2 regions of the Rhizobium sp. 10N427 genome follow, and region 2 is predicted to be linked to the other one. Evidence: predicted binding sites of a transcription regulator. Region 2 holds the regulator's gene; the other holds the start of a gene.
What was found. The regulator LexA, encoded in region 2, represses DNA repair genes until DNA is damaged. The targets are predictions, from matches to a motif close to TGTTCNNNNTGTGTTCNG.
Positions count from the first base shown of each region.

Region 1: recA (recombinase RecA) is a predicted target of LexA. The motif match lies at 3,609-3,626, and genes of this name have one in related genera.

Region 1 covers NZ_JBFTID010000007.1:114,931-122,672, reverse strand. Annotated here, with positions in the region: gene alaS (alanine--tRNA ligase) at 1-2,236, opposite strand, end outside; gene recA (recombinase RecA) at 2,397-3,482, opposite strand; gene AC1DIJ_RS16815 (carbohydrate kinase family protein) at 3,724-4,668, shown strand; gene AC1DIJ_RS16810 (pseudouridine-5'-phosphate glycosidase) at 4,699-5,625, shown strand; gene cckA (cell cycle histidine kinase CckA) at 5,662-7,742, opposite strand, start outside.
Region 2 covers NZ_JBFTID010000020.1:38,399-46,140, reverse strand. Annotated here, with positions in the region: gene AC1DIJ_RS27905 (pyruvate dehydrogenase complex E1 component subunit beta) at 1-940, opposite strand, end outside; gene pdhA (pyruvate dehydrogenase (acetyl-transferring) E1 component subunit alpha) at 956-2,002, opposite strand; gene AC1DIJ_RS27895 (FtsB family cell division protein) at 2,148-2,468, opposite strand; gene eno (phosphopyruvate hydratase) at 2,613-3,887, opposite strand; gene kdsA (3-deoxy-8-phosphooctulonate synthase) at 4,042-4,887, opposite strand; gene AC1DIJ_RS27880 (VOC family protein) at 4,884-5,762, opposite strand; gene lexA (transcriptional repressor LexA) at 5,966-6,679, shown strand; gene AC1DIJ_RS27870 (ComEC/Rec2 family competence protein) at 6,660-7,742, opposite strand, start outside.

The DNA.
Region 1 (7,742 bases), on a different contig from region 2:
TCAACGCTTCGACGCGCGAAACCACATCGCCTGCCTGCACCTTGAGAGCCGAGGCCAGCGTCTTCACGCGGTCGTCCTGTTCCGCCAGATAGACACGGGCCGCTTCACCGGTGACTGCTTCGAGACGGCGCACGCCGGAGCTGACGGCACTGTCGCCGAGAATGCGCACCAGCCCGATGTCACCGGTCGCAGACACATGCGTGCCGCCGCAGAGCTCGATCGAATAAGGCTTGCCGGTCTTGGCGCCATGCAGGCCCTGGCCCATGGCCACCACACGCACTTCGTCACCGTACTTCTCGCCGAACAGCGCCATTGCGCCCTCGGCACGGGCATCATCGACGCTCATCAGACGCGTCGTGACAGGCGAATTCTGCAGAATGATTTCGTTGGCCATATCCTCGACCACCTTCAGCTCTTCTGAAGACATCGGCTTCGGATGCGACACGTCGAAGCGCAGACGATCCGGCGTCACCAGCGAGCCCTTCTGGGCAACGTGGTGGCCGAGCACCTCGCGCAGCGCCTCATGCAGCAGATGCGTTGCCGAATGGTTGGCGCGGATCTGCGAGCGGCGGGCGTGATCGACGGTCATCGCAACCGCATCGCCGGTCTTGATCGTGCCTTCGACGACGGTGCCGATATGAACGAACAGCCCCTCGCCGCGCTTCTGCGTATCGGTGATCTCGATCCTGGCGTTATCGGAAGAGATGATGCCGGCATCACCCACCTGACCGCCGGACTCGCCGTAGAACGGCGTCTGGTTGACGACGATCTGCACCTTGTCGCCGCTGACGGCCTGGGGAGCAGAGGCGCCATCCTTGACGATCGCCTGGACAACGCCTTCGGCGCTTTCCGTGGCATAGCCGAGGAATTCGGTCACCCCATGCGCCTCGCGCAGCTCGAACCAGATGGTTTCGGTCGCCTTGTCGCCGGAGCCGGCCCAGTGCGAACGGGCCTCCGCCTTCTGGCGCTCCATGGCATCGGTGAAGCCCGCGAGATCGACGTTGATCTCGCGGGCGCGCAGGGCATCCTGGGTCAGGTCGAGCGGGAATCCGTAGGTGTCGTAGAGCTTGAAGGCGGTCTCGCCGTCGAGCATGTCGCCCTTGCCGAGCGTGGTCGTGGCTTCCGACAGCAGCGACAGGCCGCGCTTCAGCGTCGTGCGGAACTTGGTTTCCTCGAGCTTCAGCGTTTCGGTGATCAGCGCTTCGGCGCGCACCAGCTCCGGATAGGCGCGGCCCATCTGCTGGATCAGCGCCGGCAGCAGCTTCCACATCAGTGGTTCGCGGGCGCCAAGCAACTCGGCATGGCGCATGGCGCGGCGCATGATGCGGCGAAGCACGTAGCCGCGGCCTTCAGCGGACGGCAGCACGCCGTCGGCGATCAGGAAGGCGGACGAGCGCAGATGATCCGCGATGACCCGGTGGCTGGCGCGCTGGTCGCCTTCAGCCTTGACGCCGGTCGCCTCTTCGGACGCCTCGATCAGCGCGCGGAACAGGTCGATATCGTAATTGTCATGCTTGCCCTGCAGCAGCGCCGCGACGCGCTCCAGGCCCATGCCGGTGTCGATCGACGGGCGGGGCAGATCGACGCGCTCTTCCTTGGTGATCTGCTCGTACTGCATGAAGACGAGGTTCCAGATCTCGATGAAGCGGTCGCCGTCTTCCTCCGGCGAGCCGGGAGGGCCGCCCCAGATATGATCGCCGTGATCGTAGAAGATTTCCGAGCACGGACCGCAGGGACCGGTATCGCCCATCGCCCAGAAATTGTCGCTGGTCGGAATGCGGATGATCCGGTCTTCGGAGAGACCGGCGATCTTCCTCCAGAGACCGAAGGCTTCGTCGTCGGTGTGATAGACGGTGACCAGCAGGCGCTTCGCATCGATGCCGAATTCCTTGGTGATCAGGTTCCAGGCAAGTTCGATCGCCCGTTCCTTGAAATAATCGCCGAAGGAGAAGTTGCCGAGCATCTCGAAGAAGGTATGGTGGCGCGCGGTGTAACCGACATTGTCGAGGTCGTTATGCTTGCCGCCGGCGCGCACGCATTTCTGCGCCGTCGTCGCCGTCGAATAAGGGCGCTTTTCAAGACCGGTGAAGACGTTCTTGAACTGCACCATGCCGGCATTGGTGAACATCAGCGTCGGGTCGTTGCGCGGCACGAGCGGGCTCGACGGAACGACTTCGTGGCCGTTGGTCTTGAAATAGTCGAGGAAGGTCGACCGGATATCATTCACACCGCTCATGCTATGCCCTTCAATGCTGCCCACGGCAGGTCAAATCTTAAATCCAGTGGCTTTTATCGTCCGCATTAACCACTGTCCAGCAGGCAAACCCGCCTGCAAAACGAAACGGCCGCATTCCTTGCGAAATGCGGCCGTTTCGAACTCATAACTGCGCTGACGATCAGGGTTCGCCGTCACCATCGCCGTCATTGGCATCGGGACCGCCGTTCTGCAGCTTCTCTGCAAGCAGGCCGGCATTCTGGCGGATCGAAGTCTCGATCTCGCGCATCGTATCCGGATTGTCGCGCAGGAAAATCTTGGCGTTCTCACGCCCCTGCCCGAGCCGCTGGCTGTTATAGGAGAACCAGGCACCTGACTTCTCGACGATGCCTGCCTTGACGCCGAGATCGACCAATTCGCCGGTCTTAGATACGCCTTCGCCATACATGATGTCGAATTCGACCTGCTTGAAGGGAGGCGCCATCTTGTTCTTGACGACCTTGACGCGCGTCTGGTTGCCAATCACCTCTTCACGCTCCTTGACCGCGCCGATACGGCGGATGTCGAGGCGAACCGAGGCGTAGAATTTCAACGCGTTGCCGCCCGTCGTGGTTTCCGGAGAACCGAACATCACGCCGATCTTCATGCGGATCTGGTTGATGAAGATGACCATGGTCTTCGACTTCGAGATCGATGCGGTCAGCTTGCGCAATGCCTGGCTCATCAGACGTGCCTGGAGACCCGGCAGGCTGTCGCCCATCTCGCCTTCGATTTCGGCGCGCGGCGTCAGTGCAGCGACCGAGTCGACGACGAGAACATCGACGGCACCGGAACGAACCAGCGTATCGGTGATTTCTAGCGCCTGCTCCCCGGTATCCGGCTGCGAGATCAGGAGGTTGTGCAGATCGACGCCGAGCTTGCGGGCATAGACCGGGTCGAGCGCATGTTCCGCATCGACGAAGGCACAGATGCCGCCCTTCTTCTGGGCTTCTGCAATGGTCTGCAGCGCCAATGTCGTCTTGCCGGAGCTTTCCGGTCCATAAATCTCGATGATGCGGCCCTTGGGAAGACCGCCAATGCCGAGTGCGATATCCAGTCCGAGAGAGCCCGTCGAAACAGTCTCGATCTCGACCACGCTCTCATTCGAGCCGAGCTTCATGATAGAGCCCTTGCCGAACGACCGCTCGATCTGAGAGAGTGCCGCTTCAAGTGCCTTGCTTTTGTCCACCGATTTGTCCTCTACAAGCCGCAATGTATTCTGTGACATTCGATCCACCTTTAGGTTATTGAAGCCGCTCTAGCAATGTTGCCGCCGATGCCGATTTTGTACGTGATTTGTTCTCATTACGCAAGTGGCGTCCAAATGATTGAAACGAAAAGGTAAATCAGTACGTGTTCTACATTTGTTTTATTGATGCGGCGCAAGGGCTTAGCAGCGTGACGCGGCCTGACGGCGAGCTGCAGCGGATGGCTCGATTCGGCGAAATCGCCCCCTCTGGAGCTCGCGCATGAAGCGCAAGATTCTCGTGCTCGGCGGCGCCCATATCGACCGGCGCGGACGGATATCCGGCGAGACGGCGCCGGGCTCAAGCAACCCGGGATCCTGGTTCGAGGAAGCCGGCGGCGGCGGCTTCAACGCGGCGCGCAATCTCGCCCGCCTCGGCTTCGACGTGACGATGATTTCGCCGCGCGGCGGTGATCCGACCGGCGAGATGGTGAAGGAGGCTGCCTACGCAGCCGGCGTCAACGACCGCCCTTTCGTCTTCCTCGACCGCAAGACGCCGAGCTACACCGCGATCATCGAGCGAGACGGCAATCTCGTCATCGCGCTCGCCGATATGGACCTCTACCGCTATTTCTCACCCCGCCGTCTCGCCATCCGCGCGGTGCGCGAAGCCTTTGCCGCCAACGATCTCATCCTCTTCGACGCCAATCTGCCGGAAGATACGATCGCGGCAATCGTCACCCGGGCAAACGGCCTCGGAAAACCGGTGGCGGCGATTGCCATCTCGCCAGCCAAGGTGATCAAGCTGAAGGCCTGTGCCGAGGGCATCGACTTCCTGTTCCTCAACGAGGCGGAAGCCACGGCTCTCGCCGGAGCGCGCCCTGATGATGCGGCAGACTGGGTGTCGCTGCTCGGTGACACCGGGTTGAAGGGCGGCGTCGTCACCCGCGGACAGCGCGAACTGATCGCCTTTGCCGGCAAGCAGTCGATCGCGCTGCAGCCGCCGGCCGTCGACAGCGTGGCCGACGTCACGGGCGCCGGGGATTCGCTTGCCGCAGGCGTGCTGTCGGCATTCATGCACGGCTTGCCGCTGGAGGAAGCCGTGCGTCATGGCGCTGCGGCAGCAGCGGTCACCGTCCAATCGCCGCTTGCCGTCAGTGAAAAACTGACACCGGAGCTCCTCCGCGACACGCTGGCCCTTGTTCCGGCCGCCAGAATTCTGCATTGAAGCGCGCTTATCGATGAACTGGAAACGACAATGACGAAACCGATCTCCCCTCTGCTGCCGATCTCCTATTCGAAGGAAGTTGCCGCCGCCAAGCAGCGCGGCGCACCGCTAGTCGCGCTGGAATCGACCATCATTACTCATGGCATGCCCTATCCGGGCAATATCGAGATGGCCCGCAGCGTCGAGGCGATCATCCGCGAACAGGGCGCCATTCCGGCGACCATCGCGGTCATGCACGGCGTCCTGCATATCGGCCTCGAACCGGAAGAGCTTGAAAGGCTCGCCAAGGAAAAGGACGTGATGAAGGTGTCGCGCGCCGACCTCGCCTTCTCGATCGCCGAGCGCCGCACCGGCGCCACGACGGTTGCGGCGACGATGATTGCGGCAGCGCGTGCCGGCATCAAGGTCTTCGCCACCGGCGGCATCGGCGGCGTGCATCGCGGCGCCGAAGAGAGCTTCGACATTTCGGCCGACCTGCAGGAGCTCGCCCGCACCGGCGTCATCGTCGTCTGCGCCGGCGCCAAGGCGATCCTTGATATCCCCAAGACGCTGGAAGTGCTGGAAACCTCGGGCGTTCCCGTCGTCACCTATGAGAACGAAGAATTCCCAGCCTTCTGGTCGCGCAAGTCAGGCCTCAAGAGCCCGCTGACACTGAACAGCCCGGCGGCGATCGCCAATTTCCAGACGACCCGCGAGCAGCTCGGCATCGACGGCGGCATGCTGATCGCCAATCCGGTTCCGGAAGCCGACGAGATTCCGCGCGAGGAGATGGAAATCTACATCGAGCGCGCGCTCGACAGCGCCGAGCGCGACGAAATCACCGGCAAGGCGGTCACGCCCTACCTGCTCAGCACCATCTTCGACCTGACCGACGGCCAGAGCCTGAAGACCAATATTGCGCTGGTAGAAAACAACGCGCGCCTGGCAGCCGAAATCGCCGTGGCGCTGGACGCCTGAATGAATTGAAAATCCGGGAGGCGGAAACGCCTCCCGTCATTTGCTGTCGAGCGTTTCCTTGACGACGACGGCCAGCTGCTTCAGCGAGAACGGCTTCGGCAGGAAGCCGAATTTCGAGCCCTCCGGCAAATTGCGCGCAAACGCATCCTCGGCATAACCGGACACAAAGACAAACTTCATATCCGGGTATGTCTTGCGCAACTCGCGCAGCAGGCTCGGCCCATCCATCTCCGGCATGACGACATCGGAAACGACGATATCCACCTTGCCGTCGAGCTCTTCCAGAATATCCAGCGCCTCGATGCCCGATCCGGCCTCGTGAACAGTATAGCCGCGGGTCTCCAGCATGCGCTTGCCGCCGCGGCGTACCGCCTCCTCATCCTCGACCAGCAGAATGACGGCGTTGCCGGTCAGGTCTTCCGGCTGTTCCGGCTGCACCGCGACAGGCATCTGCACCACATTGCTGGCAACAGCACCGTCCGCGCTCCCCTCGGCAGCTATGACCGGCTCGACGATATGGCGCGGCAGGAACACCCGGAAGGTGGTTCCCTTGCCGACTTCCGATTCTGGCTGGATATAGCCGCCGGATTGCTTGACGATGCCATAGACCATCGCCAGCCCGAGACCGGTACCCTTGCCCACTTCCTTTGTGGTGAAGAACGGCTCGAAAATCTTGTCCATGATCTCGGGCGCGATACCGGTACCGGTATCCTTGACCTCGACCAGAACCATGTCTTCGTTCGGCATGTAGGAATAGTTGAAAGCCGCGACTTCATCCGCCGTCACGTTGCGTGTCCGCACCGTCAACTTGCCGCCTTCGGGCATCGCGTCGCGGGCGTTGACGCAGAGGTTGATCAGCACCTGTTCGAACTGAGAGAGGTCGGTTTTGACGGGCCAGAGATCACGGCCATATTCGACATCGAGCTTGACGTTGGTGCCCGACAGCAACCGGTCGACCAGCATGCGGAGATCGCCGACGACATCGGTCAGATTGAGCACTGAAGGCCGCATCGTCTGCTTGCGCGAGAAGGCCAGCAGCTGGCGCACCAGCACCGCCGCGCGGTTGGCGTTGCGCTTGATTTCCATCAGATCGGCGAAGCTCGCATCGGCCGGCCTCGCCTGCAGCAGCAGGTGGTCGGAGGATAGCAGGATCGCCGTCAGCACGTTGTTGAAGTCATGTGCGATGCCGCCCGCCAGGGTGCCGACAGCGTTCATCTTCTGCGTCTGCGCCATCTGCGCCTCAAGCGCCTTCTGCTCGGTCACCTCGACGGCATAGACGATCGCCGCCTCTTCCGGCGCCTCATCGCTCTGGTCGATGACGGCATTGATGTAGAAGCGGAAATGGCGTGCATCGTCGTCAGGCGTGCGGGAATCGATCGGCGGAATGTCGCCCTGCCGGTCCTTGGCGGCGTCGAGCGCGCCCTGCAGCCGTTCGCGGTCGCTTTGCTGGACGATCGCTTCGAGCCGTGCGCCATTGTCGACGTCATCGCGGGACACGAGGCCGGAGAACAGCTTCAGGAACGGCGCATTGGTACGCAGGATCCGGCCTTCGCCATCGACGGAGGCGATCGCCATCGGCGTATTGTTGAAGAAGCGGGTAAAGCGCATGACCGCGGCCGAGGCGGATTGCTCGTTCTCGGTGCCCGGCTCGCGCCGCAGCACGATTGTCCGGCTTTCGCCCGGCGCACCGTCGCGCATCGACGTGACGCTATGGACGATCTGCACCGGCAGGCTCTGGCCGTTCGACTTCTTCAGATCGAGATCCAGCGTATCGGTCTTTTTCAGGCCCGGCTCGGCCTGGACAGACTGGATCAATGCCAGCCCCTCGCCTGCCACCACGTCGCCGATGGTCATCGAGCCCGGTATGAATTTCGTCAGGTCGAGACCAAGCCATTCGGCCAGCGTCGCGTTGAGATAGAAAATCTCGCCCTTGCGCCCGGCGGAAAAGAAGCCGGCCGGTGCATGGTCGAGATAGTCGATGGCGTTCTGCAATTCCTTGAAGAAGCGCTCCTGATCGTCGCGCTCCGAAGTGATGTCGCTGATCTGCCAGATATGCAGCGGCTTGCTGCCGCTCTCCTCGGTCTTCAGCGTACGCGCCTTCAGGCGGTACCAGTGCG
Region 2 (7,742 bases):
AGTGCTGACCGTAGAGAATTTCGTTTTCGAGGAAGACGACCGGGTTCGGATCGCGGATCGCGGCCTTCAGCAGGCCCTTGGCGTCGGCTGCCGTGTAGGGCATGACGACCTTGAGGCCCGGGATCTGGCTGTACCAGGAAGCGTAATCCTGGCTGTGCTGAGCGCCAACGCGTGCGGCTGCACCGTTCGGGCCGCGGAAGACGATCGGAGCACCCATCTGGCCGCCGGACATGTAGAGCGTCTTGGCAGCGGAGTTGATGATCTGGTCGATCGCCTGCATGGCGAAGTTGAAGGTCATGAACTCGACGATCGGCTTCAGGCCGGCCATCGCAGCGCCGACGCCGACGCCGGCAAAGCCGTGCTCGGTGATCGGGGTGTCGATGACGCGGCGGGCGCCGAATTCCTGCAGCAGGCCCTGGGTGACCTTGTAGGCACCCTGATACTCGGCCACTTCTTCGCCCATGACGAAGACATTGTCGTCAGCGCGCATTTCTTCGGCCATCGCGTCGCGAAGCGCTTCGCGGACGGTCATAGAGACCATCTCGGTGCCGGCGGGGATTTCCGGATCGTTCGGTGCTGCGGCCTTCGGCTCAGCCGGAACCGGTGCTGCGGCAGGCTTGGTTTCTGCGGCCGGTGCCGGAGCAGCGGCGGGAGCCGGTGCAGCAGCGGGTGCGGCCGAGATGTCGGAAGCCGATTCGCCGTCCTGCAGGAGGATCGCGATCTTGGCGTTGACCTTGACGTTTTCGGTGCCGGCCGGAACCAGCAGCTTGCCGATCACGCCTTCATCGACGGCTTCGACTTCCATTGTCGCCTTGTCGGTTTCGATTTCGGCAATCACGTCACCCGAGGTGACCTTGTCGCCTTCATTCTTGAGCCACTTGGACAGCGTGCCTTCTTCCATCGTCGGAGAGAGGGCGGGCATGAGGATATCGATAGGCATTGGTTCCCTCCCCGATTAGAGCAGAATGTCGGTGTAGAGCGCGGATGCATCCGGCTCCGGATCGTTCTGGGCGAAATCGGCGCTGTCGGCGACGATGTCGCGGACGTCCTTGTCGATCGCCTTCAGATCGTCTTCGGAGGCCCAGCCCTTTTCGACGAGGCGCTGACGCACCTGCTCGATCGGGTCGTGCTCCGAGCGCATCTTCTGCACTTCGTCCTTGGAACGGTACTTGGCCGGGTCCGACATGGAGTGGCCACGGTAGCGGTAGGTCAGCATTTCCAGGATGATCGGGCCCTTGCCGGAGCGGCAGTGCTCGAGCGCCTCGTCGGCGGCAGCCTTGACGGCGCGCACGTCCATGCCATCGACCTGTACACCCGGAATGCCGAAGCCGGAGCCGCGCAGCGAATAGTTCGACTGTGCGGTGGCGCGGGCCGTTGAGGTGCCCATGGCATAGCGGTTGTTTTCGACGATATAGATGATCGGCAGCTTCCAGAGTGCCGCCATGTTGAAGCTTTCGTAGACCTGGCCCTGGTTGGCCGCGCCGTCACCGAAATAGGCGACGCTGACCGAGTCATTGCCGCGGTAGCGGTTGGCAAATGCCAGACCGGTGCCGAGCGAGACCTGCGCGCCGACGATGCCGTGTCCGCCGTAGAAATGCTTTTCCTTGGAGAACATGTGCATCGAACCGCCCTTCCCGTGGGAATAGCCGTTGCGGCGGCCGGTCAGTTCGGCCATGACGCCGCGGGCGCTCATGCCGGTTGCCAGCATGTGACCGTGGTCGCGATAGGCAGTGATGACCTGATCGCCATCCTTCTGCGCCATCTGCATGCCGACGACGACAGCTTCCTGACCGATGTAAAGGTGACAGAAACCACCGATGAAGCCCATGCCGTAAAGCTGGCCGGCCTTCTCTTCGAAGCGGCGGATCAGCAGCATCTCGCGGTAAGCCTTGAGCTCCTCGTCGCGATCGAAATCGGCGACAGGACCACCATTCGAGGCCTTGGCTGCGGATTTTGCGCTGGTCTTGCGGCTGGAAACGGTCGCGTTCTTTCGCGGCGCCATTCAACCCTCCCTATGGGTTTGTGGTTCTTAGGTGGCGCGTACCATAGGGAAGAAATATGGCCACAGCAATGCCATAAATGCATGGCACGTATTCAGGATTAAACCACTGATAACTCTATATAATTAACGATTAACCTGTTTTCAGTTAATTGGAATATGAATTGAATATCACGACCTCGTCGGCGCGTGACATATTCAGCTGGTAACGGGCTTTTTCGTCCAGCATATCCTTATCCAGAGAGCCGTCGCTGAGCAGCGCGACCTGCTGTTCGATATGCTCGCGCTTGGCCTTCAGAGTCGCAAGCTCCTTCTCGCGGGCGATGCGCCGCTGCTCGAAGAGCTCGGTCGCACGCAGGCCGTAATCGCCATGGATGCAATGATAGCCGAAATAGGAAAGAAAGGCGACCGTCATAGCCGGAACAACGAACCGGCCGATCTTCTTTTTCTTATGATGCTTTGTCCACATACGCACACATGCTCTAAAACGCATTACCTATGCGATGAGAGTAGCGCTGAGAGATTAACCGTCCGTTGACTATGAATTCTTGCGGGCAAGAAAAAACCCGCGCCGGTGAAGCGCGGGTTTCAAGGCATCGATCGCTAACGGCTATCAGCCGCGGATGATCGAGCGGCCGGCGTAGCGGGCCTGCGGGCCGAGGCCCTCTTCGATGCGGATCAGCTGGTTGTACTTTGCCAGACGATCCGAGCGCGACAGCGAGCCGGTCTTGATCTGGCCGCAGTTGGTGGCAACCGCGAGATCGGCGATCGTCGAATCTTCGGTTTCGCCCGAACGGTGCGACATGACGGCAGTGTAGGCAGCCTTGTGCGCGGTGTTGACGGCGTCCAGCGTTTCCGTCAGCGAGCCGATCTGGTTGACCTTGACGAGGATCGAGTTGGCAACGCCCATCTTGATGCCGTCGCGCAGGCGGGCCGAATTGGTGACGAAGAGATCGTCGCCGACCAGCTGAACCTTCTTGCCAGCCAGATCGGTCAGGGCCTTCCAGCCGTCCCAATCGTCTTCAGCCATGCCGTCTTCGATCGAAATGATCGGATACTGGGCAGCGAGCTGCGCCAGGTATTCGGCCATGGCGCCCGGCTCCAGCGTGCGGCCCTCGCCTTCGAGAACGTACTTGCCGTCCTTGAAGAATTCGGTCGAGGCGCAGTCGAGGCCGAGATAGATGTCTTCGCCGGGCTTGTAGCCAGCCTTTTCGATCGACTTCATGATGAAATCGAGGGCTTCAGGCGCGCTTTTCAGACCGGGTGCGAAACCGCCTTCGTCGCCGACGTTGGTGTTGTGCCCCTGAGCCGAGAGTTCCTTCTTGAGGACGTGGAAGACTTCCGAACCCATACGGACGGCTTCACGGATCGAGTCGGCACCGACGGGCAGGATCATAAATTCCTGGAAGTCGATCGGATTGTCGGCATGAGCGCCGCCGTTGATGATGTTCATCATCGGAACCGGCAGCAGGTGGGCCGAAGCGCCACCGACATAACGGTAAAGCGGCAGGCCGGCAGCTTCAGCGGCAGCCTTGGCGACAGCGAGCGAAACGCCGAGGATAGCGTTGGCGCCAAGGCGCGACTTGTTCGGCGTGCCGTCCAGCTCGATCATGATGTTGTCGATCTGGATCTGGTTTTCGGCATCGATGCCGCCGATGGCGTCGAAGATTTCCGTATTGGCAGCTTCGACAGCCTTTTCGACACCCTTGCCGAGATAGCGCTTGCCGCCATCGCGAACTTCGACGGCTTCATGCGCGCCGGTCGAGGCACCCGACGGAACAGCCGCGCGGCCCATGCTGCCATCTTCCAGATAAACGTCGACCTCGACGGTGGGGTTGCCACGGCTATCGAGAATCTCGCGGGCGATGATATCGGTAATTGCAGTCATGGGTTTCTTCCTGCTCGGTGGGTGGGATAAATCGTTTGAAATCGTCTTAATCGAAGGCACGCAAATTACAATGGCCGTTTTTGAGCCGCCTAACATGCCTTCGTTTCCGGCCTCATTCGAGGCCTATTACAGGATCATGTCAGCCTTTTGAACGTCAGGCCGCTTTCGCGATCGCGTCGAAGGCGAGAAGCTTTTCGAGAAGCCGCGGCATGTCCTTCAGATAGACCATATTCGGGCCGTCGGACGGGGCGTTGTCCGGGTCTTCGTGGGTTTCGACAAAAACACCTGCGACACCGACTGCAACGGCTGCACGCGCCAGGGTCTCAACGAATTCGCGCTGACCACCGCTCGAGCCGCCCTGCCCGCCCGGCTGCTGCACGGAATGCGTGGCGTCGAAGATAACAGGGGCGCCGAGTGCGGCCATGATTGGCAGCGAGCGCATGTCCGATACCAGCGTGTTGTAACCGAAGGAGGCGCCGCGTTCGCAGAGCAGGATGTTCGGATTACCGCTGGCATTCAGCTTGGTGAGAACATTCTTCATGTCCCAGGGCGCCAGGAACTGGCCCTTCTTGACGTTGACGATCCGGCCGGTCTTGGCGGCGGCAACGAGAAGGTCGGTCTGGCGGCTGAGGAAGGCCGGGATCTGCAGGATGTCGGCGACGGAAGCCACCTGCTCGCACTGCTCTTCCGTGTGGATGTCGGTCAGAACGGGAAAGCCGAATTCCTTCTTCAGATCGGAGAAGACTTCAAGCGCCTTTTCAAGACCGATGCCGCGCTCGGCGGAAAGCGATGTGCGGTTCGCCTTGTCGAAAGACGACTTATAGACGAGGCCGATACCGAGCGACTTGCAGAGTTCGCTCAGAACACCGGCGACCATGAAAGCGTGGTCGCGGCTTTCCATCTGGCAAGGACCGGCGATCAGCGACAGCTTGCCCGTATTCGAAAAAGTAACGCGTCCAGCACTCTCGCCGGCGACGACTTCTGCATTGGTATTTGTCATTGGGTCTCCTCGAAGGCAAAGATTGCGCCTTGTCCCGGCGCCGGCTTCACCAGCAGACGATTGTTCATACTGACATGGGTGATCCCGTTAGCAGCCAAATGCGCCGCTGTCACGGCCAGATCACCGACCGAAAAGACGATTGCGCGCGCCCTGAGGCCGTTATCGGTGACAAGTGGCTCGGCATCGAAATAGGCCTCCATGCCCTCGTTCGAGAAGATGGAAAGTCTCCCGTTCGGCAATTCGAAGGATAGGCCGAGTGCCGCCTCCTTAGGCTCCACTCCACCGCTGGCCGTCTCCAGAAATTCGGCGAAGGCCTGCGGATCCTCAGCGCTCAGGGCAATCTCGCTGATGCCGGTGACGCCGTTTGCATGGGTTTCCAGTGCCTTGCGATCGGCCGGAAAGGCGTTGATCCGCTGGCAGGCGAAGAAGAAGACATCGGGTGCCCGGAGATCGGCGGCAAAGGCGAGCTTGAAGGCGCCTGTCGCCTGCGTTCCGTCGGGCATGACGATCGGCCGCGAGAATTCGACCATATCACCGCCGCTGAGCTGCGCGCCGTCATAGGAAGCCTTGTCCGCATCGGCATCATCGGTGCCGAAGACGATGGCTGAAAAACCATCATCGCCGCAGCGGAAGCGGAAGGCCTGATCGCGGGCGACGAAGCTGTTGCCCTTCGCGACTGCCGCGTCGCACTCCGCTTGGCTCGCGACACCGAGCGGTTCGAGATAGGTCTTGTCGGCCAAGAAGACGCAGGCATTCTCCGTTCCGAACGGATGACGGCCATCGGCCGCGACGGTGAAACCGAGACGCCCGAGTCGCTCGCGGGCAACGTCGATATGGGTCACGGGCAGTACCAGATGATCGAGCGGATGCGTCATGGCGGTTCCTCCGGTGAAGCCGGCAGAGATTTGCACGCCCTGCCCGGCAAAGCGCAAGCGTGGATCACCAATGCGGCAAATAAACTTTCAAAAACGACGAAAAATCATCGGAAGTTTTACCAATATTTAGGCACTTGCGGAACACATATGGAACATATAGTGTCCGTTCTGGCTTTGTTTCACGAATCTGGGGAAAGACTTCGATGCTGACGCGCAAACAACAGGAGCTTCTCCTCTTCATTCACGAGCGGATGAAGGAGTCCGGCGTACCGCCGTCCTTCGACGAGATGAAGGATGCGCTCGACCTGGCTTCCAAGTCGGGCATCCATCGCCTGATCACGGCTCTGGAAGAACGTGGCTTCATTCGCCGCCTACCGAACAGGGCGCGCGCACTCGAGGTCATCAAGCTTCCGGAAGCCTACAGCCCGAGCATTCAGCCGCGCCGCGGCTTCTCGCCGAGCGTCATCGAAGGCAGCCTTGGCAAGCCGCAGCCCGTCGCGCCGCCGAAGCCGGCGAACGAGGACAATCACACGTCGATCTCCGTGCCGGTCATGGGCCGGATCGCAGCCGGTGTGCCGATTTCGGCGATCCAGCAGAACACACACGACATCACTGTTCCCGCCGACATGCTCGGAAACGGTGAACATTATGCTCTTGAGGTCAAGGGCGACTCGATGATCGAGGCCGGCATCTTCGACGGCGATACGGTCATCATCCGCAACACCAATACCGCCAATGCCGGTGATATCGTCGTTGCTCTCGTCGATGACGAAGAGGCAACGCTGAAGCGCTTTCGCCGCAAGGGTGCATCCATTGCGCTCGAAGCTGCCAACCCGGCTTACGAAACCCGTATTTTCGGACCGGACCGCGTCAAGGTTCAGGGCAAGCTCGTTGGCCTTATCCGCCGCTATCACTGAGCGTCTCGCTTTCACCAAAAGTGCCGCTGCGCCAATCGTAGGCGCGGTGGCCGGTCCAGGGCCGGTCGAGACCCTCGAATGATGTGGTGATTTCGGCGATCCCATTGGGGAAACGAAGCTCGACAGCGCCTGTCTTCCGCAGTGTCTCCCCGGTGAAAAGCAGGGCGCCTGAGCGGCAGGTATCGAGGCGCAGGCGAACCGGTGTGACGACGATATCGGATATGTCGCAGGCTGGGCCAAGGAACGCCGCATTCTCGATCACGGTCAGGATCGAACCACTGTCGAGCTTCGCCGTACACCAGGCCTTTTTCACGCATGAGAAGCGCTCGCCCGTCGCACTGGCCTTGATCGCGTTCATGGTGTCGTTCTGCTGTGCCTCTGTCAGTTTCAGCCTTTCACCGCGCGGTGCGGTTGGAATATCCGGGAGCGCCGGGAACGCCGGTGACAAATGCTTATCGATCACCAGAGCGCGCCTCCATTGATCAAAGATAAAGCCCGGTGGCCGCTCGCGATTGGTGGCGAGGCCGTTGTCACTGACGATGCCCGCCATGCTCCCGTCCTCGGCAATCACGATTTTCGGCGGCGGAGGACCTCCCAACATCGCGGCGGCTGTCGTCGATGCCACCAAGATCGCGGTGCCTAGATGGCGCATGCGGCTGCGCAGCAAAGTCAGCAGCAGGAAACCTGTCACCGCCGCGGGAAAATACCAAGACGCCAGGCGCCCGACGCCGATATCGCCGCCCCATGAAGCAACCGTCCTGGCGATGGCGATCACCAGATCGAGCCCGAAGCCCGTCACCTGCCACGCCCATGCATCGAGGCCGAAGGGCATCAGCAGCATGGCAATGAGGCCGAACGGCATGATGATGAAGGAGATGATCGGCATGGCAGCGAGATTGGCTGGCAGGCCATAGGCCGTCAGCCGGTGGAAGTGCTCGACCGAGAACAACGCGGTCGAGAAGCCGCCGATGACGGAGGTCAGCAGAATGCCACCGAAGAACGCCGCGGCGGAAGACAGCATCCTGACTGCGCGAAACTTTGCGAAGGGCCGGTCGCGCACCGG